2 regions of the Tardiphaga sp. 862_B3_N4_1 genome follow, and region 1 is predicted to be linked to the other one. Evidence: riboswitches for the same ligand, from Rfam matches in the RefSeq annotation. Region 1 holds a riboswitch; the other holds the start of a gene.
The links. Region 1 has a riboswitch for S-adenosylmethionine ahead of AB8B02_RS26915 (O-succinylhomoserine sulfhydrylase). Riboswitches for the same ligand answer to the same signal wherever they lie in the genome.
Positions count from the first base shown of each region.

Region 2: linked by a shared signal. The riboswitch ahead of metX (homoserine O-acetyltransferase MetX) and the one ahead of AB8B02_RS26915 (O-succinylhomoserine sulfhydrylase) in region 1 are both predicted to bind S-adenosylmethionine.

Region 1 is NZ_JBPWQB010000002.1:2,043,475-2,045,868, reverse strand. Features, by position in the region: gene AB8B02_RS26920 (2'-deoxycytidine 5'-triphosphate deaminase) at 1-1,035, opposite strand, end outside; SAM riboswitch at 1,143-1,222, shown strand; gene AB8B02_RS26915 (O-succinylhomoserine sulfhydrylase) at 1,306-2,394, shown strand, end outside.
Region 2 is NZ_JBPWQB010000002.1:899,008-901,401, reverse strand. Features, by position in the region: gene AB8B02_RS21490 (chorismate mutase) at 7-858, opposite strand; SAM riboswitch at 1,062-1,141, shown strand; gene metX (homoserine O-acetyltransferase MetX) at 1,229-2,394, shown strand, end outside.

The sequences.
Region 1 (2,394 bases):
GGCATCTGGACGATCCAGCATACGCTCATAGACGAGACGGCCGACGATCTGGCCGTGTTCGAGAATGAACGGCACTTCGCGCGAGCGCACTTCCAGCACCGCGCGCGAGCCCTTGCCGCCGGCGCCGTCATGGCCGAAGCCGGGATCGAAGAAGCCAGCATAGTGGACGCGGAATTCGCCGACCAGCGGATCGAACGGCACCATCTCGGCGGCATAGTCCGGCGGCACCTGCACCGCTTCCTTGGAGGCGAGGATATAGAACTCGCCAGGATCGAGGATCAGCGTACCGTCCTTGCGCGCCGAGATCGGCTCCCAGAATTCATTGACGCTGTAGCCACCGCGACGATCGATATCGACCACGCCGGTATGACGCTTGGCACGGTAGCCGACGAAGCCGGAGGCGTTTTCGCCGGAGAGATCAACCGAGAGCGCGAGGCCATTGTTGAGATCGGCCGTGTCGCTGTCGACCAGCGGCTCTTGCGCGTGAAGCTCTTCCAGCGCTTCCGTATCGAGCACGGCATCGCCGACACGGAAACGGACCTGCGACAGGCGCGAGCCTTCGCGCAGCAATACCGGGAATGTCTTCGGGCTGATCTCGGCATAAAGCGGCCCGTGATAGCCCGCACCGATCACATCGAACCGCCTGGTGCCATCAGCGATCACCCGCGTGAACACGTCGAGGCGCCCCGTGGAGCTCTTCGGATTGGCGGCCGCGAAGATGTTCGGCGGCAGCGCCAGGCTCTCGATCAACGGCACGATGTAGACGCAGTTGGTTTCGAGCACCGCACCGTCCGACAGGTCGATCTCGTGCAGCTTCAACTCGTCGATGCGTTCGGCGACCGTCGAATTCGGCCCCGGCAGGAAGCTGGCGCGCACGCGATAGGCGATGGAGCCAAGCCGCAGATCCAGGCTGGCGGGCTGAATCTGGCTCTCGACGAAGGGATATTCCGGCAGGATCAGGCCGGCATCGGCCATCGCAGCAATCATGCGGTCGGGCAGAATTCCATCGGCATCGGGGGCAAGCGTAAACGGCACAGGTCTCGTCCTTCGGTCGTCCTTCAGCGAGAATACACTGAAAAATAGCGACTTTATCGGTTATCTCAGCCCCGCCTTGACGAAAAGGGCAAGCGGGAATATGCACATCGTTATCCCGTGGTGATTTGAGCCGGCCGGCTTGCAGCCACGTAAAATAAGTCGCTAAACAGGCCGGGGACACATGTCCTTCCAGCATGCGATCCCGGCCTGAGGACGTCCGTCCAGGCCGGTTTTTTTGTGCCCGTGTTACGCGGGTACGTTGGAGGTCACATGTCTACGAAGTCCTATCGCCCCGAAACCCGGCTCGTTCATTCCGGCGCGCTGCGCTCGCAATTCAACGAGACGTCCGAAGCCCTCTTCCTCACGCAGGGCTTCATCTACGAGACCGCAGAAGCCTGCGAGGCGCGGTTCAAGGGCGAAGATCCCGGTTTCATCTATTCGCGCTTTTCGAATCCGAATACGTCGATGTTCGAGAGCCGCATGATCGACCTCGAAGGTGCGGAGGCTGCACGCTCGACGGCCACCGGCATGGCCGCCGTGACCACCGCCATTCTCGCGCCGCTGCGCATGGGCGATCACGTCGTCGCCTCCAAGGCGCTGTTCGGCTCCTGTCGCTACGTCATCGAAGAGCTGCTGCCGCGCTACGGCATCGAATTCACGCTTGTCGATGGACTCGACCTCGACCAGTGGCAGAAGGCGATGCGCCCGAACACCAAGTCGCTGTTCCTGGAAAGTCCGACCAATCCGACGCTCGACGTGCTCGACATATCAGCCATCGCTGACATCGCCCATGCCGGCGGTGCGCGGCTGATCGTCGATAACGTGTTCGCGACGCCGCTCTGGCAGAGCCCGCTGGCGCTCGGTGCGGATGTTGTCGTGTATTCGGCAACCAAGCACATCGACGGTCAGGGACGCTGTCTCGGCGGCATCATCCTGTCGTCGAAGGACTTCATCGACGAGCATATTCACAACTATCTGCGCCAGACCGGGCCCTCGATCTCGCCGTTCAATGCGTGGACGCTGGTGAAGGGACTGGAGACGCTGGCGATCCGTGTCGAACGGCAGACGCAGACCGCGGCTGCCATCGCAGACGTGCTGGCGCAGCATCCGAAGATTTCGCGGCTGATCTATCCGGGCCGCGAGGATCATCCGCAGGCGGCAACGGTGAAGAAGCAGATGCGTGCGGGATCGACGCTGATCGGCTTCGAGGTGAAGGGCGGCAAGGCAGCTGCATTCCGCGTCCTCAACGAGCTGAAAGTGGCTCGTATCTCGAACAATCTCGGCGATGCAAAGAGCCTCGTCACGCATCCAGCGACGACGACGCATCAGCGTCTGCCGCTCGAAGCACGGCTTGAACTC
Region 2 (2,394 bases), 1.1 Mb from region 1:
ATTGGCTTACGAACGCGGTGCGTCGCTGGCGGCCACGGTATAGCGGGTTGCGTGGCTGCCGACGAGAGCCGTGGAGCGTACCGAGGCGCCGGCTTCGATCAGCGCCGACTTGATCTTGTCGAGGCTGGAGGCTCTCGTGATCGAGATCAGCAGCGCCGCGCCGTCAAAGGCGGTATCCGGCACGGCGACGATTTCGGCCAGCGGCGACAGCGCACGCGCGGTCTCGGCATTCCAGCCGGACACCCGCACGCTCCACATCTCGACCTCGGTCACCATAGCGCTGTCGGCAACGCGTGACACCACGAACACCGGCAATGCGGCCGGATGGTCGGCGCGTTCAATGAACGGCAGGCGCGCGATGATCTTCGGCGCGCCCTGGGCTTCCAGTGGAATCCACCATGGTGTGCGGCTGGATGTGGCCGAGACCAGCGCGAGATCACCCTTGGACTTGGCCACGGCCTCGACCGCTGCGGCGGCGCTGAAATGCGCGACGTAAGGCACCGTGAAGCCGAAGTGAAAGCGCGCGGAATCCCGCATCGCGCTCTCGCCGAGCGACAGATCCGCATGCACCGAGAACGGCGCCTGAACGTAAGTGAAAGTCGAGATGATCACCCGCCAGATGCTCTCGACGGTGTCGATCGGCAGGATGCCGCGATGGCGCTGCACCAGACGGCGCATCATGTCGGCCTCGCGCGCCGGCCGGAAGGCCGAGCCGACCTCCTGGGTCTGCTTCACGGAAATCAGCCGGTCGATGATGTCGCCGCGCTGCATCAACAGGGCGTGAACCTGCGCGTCGATGCTGTCGATCTCTTTGCGCAGTTCATCCAGCGAGGGCGGGGCGGGTGGTAATTTCGACATGTTCAAAACCTTCGGGACGGGAGGCGTGATAGGTCCCGTCGAGCTTGCCGGGCCGGCTCCGGGGAGCCGGCGGGCACGGCCATTGATTAGGTAAGACGGTGCCGGAAAGCAAAGAAAACATGGAAGATTTGGCCGCAGGGCAGTTGGGCAATTTGACCGGGGTATGCCCATATTGACGGCGGGCGGGTGTGGGACTAGTTTCTGGTCTCTTCCGTGGTCATTTGAGCCGGCCGGCTTGCAGCCACGTTAAACAACTCGCTAAACAGGCCGGGGACAGTTTGATCCCGGCCGAGCTATTTGTTCAGGCCGGGTTTTTTATGGCCTGATTCCGGTTTTGGTTTGAGAACCTCCTGAGGAGGCCGGTATCAAGATGGTAAATGTCGAACTGGTGAAGAGTCCGGTTGTCCGCCCCGATGAGCGTGGACATGAAGCCGATCATCCGACCTCGCTGGTCGCGGGTTTTGGCATGGATCAGCCGCTGCGGCTCGATTGCGGCGTCGACCTCGCCCCGTTCCAGATCGCCTATCAGACCTACGGAACGCTCAACGCTGACAAATCCAATGCGATCCTGGTCTGCCACGCTTTGACCGGCGACCAGCACGTCGCCAATATCAATCCGATCACCGGCAAGCCCGGCTGGTGGCAGACACTGGTCGGCCCCGGCAAGGCACTCGATACCGAACGCTACTTCATCATCTGTTCGAATGTGCTCGGCGGCTGCATGGGCTCGACCGGTCCGGCCTCGACCAATCCCGCCACCGGCAAGATCTGGGGACTGGATTTTCCGGTGATCACCATTCCCGACATGGTGCGTGCGCAGGCGATGCTGATCGACAGTCTCGGTATCGGTCAGTTGTTTTGCGTCGTCGGCGGTTCCATGGGCGGCATGCAGACGCTGCAATGGACCGCGGCCTATCCGGAGCGCGTGTTCTCCGCGCTGGCGGTCGCCTGCAGCACGCGGCACTCGGCGCAGAATATCGCCTTCCACGAATTGGGGCGTCAGGCCGTGATGGCCGATCCCGATTGGCGCGGCGGGCGCTACTTCGAGGAAGGCACGCATCCGCATCGCGGCCTCGGCGTTGCGCGGATGGCCGCGCATATCACCTATCTGTCGGATGCCGCCTTGCACCGCAAGTTCGGCCGCCGCATGCAGGACAGGGAGTTGCCGACATTCTCCTTCGATGCTGATTTCCAGGTCGAGAGCTATCTGCGCTATCAGGGCTCGTCCTTCGTCGAGCGCTTCGATGCCAACTCCTATCTCTATCTGACGCGTGCGATGGACTATTTCGATATCGCAGCCGACCACAACGGCAAGCTTGCGGAAGCGTTTCGCGATACGCAGACGCGTTTCTGTCTGATGTCGTTCACATCCGACTGGCTGTTCCCGACGGCAGAATCGCGCGACGTCGTGCACGCGCTGAATGCCGGCGGCGTCCGCGTGTCCTTTGCGGAGATCGAAACCGACAAGGGTCATGATGCCTTCCTGCTCGACGTGCCCGAGTTCCTCGATATCGCCGGTGCATTTCTGAACTCCGC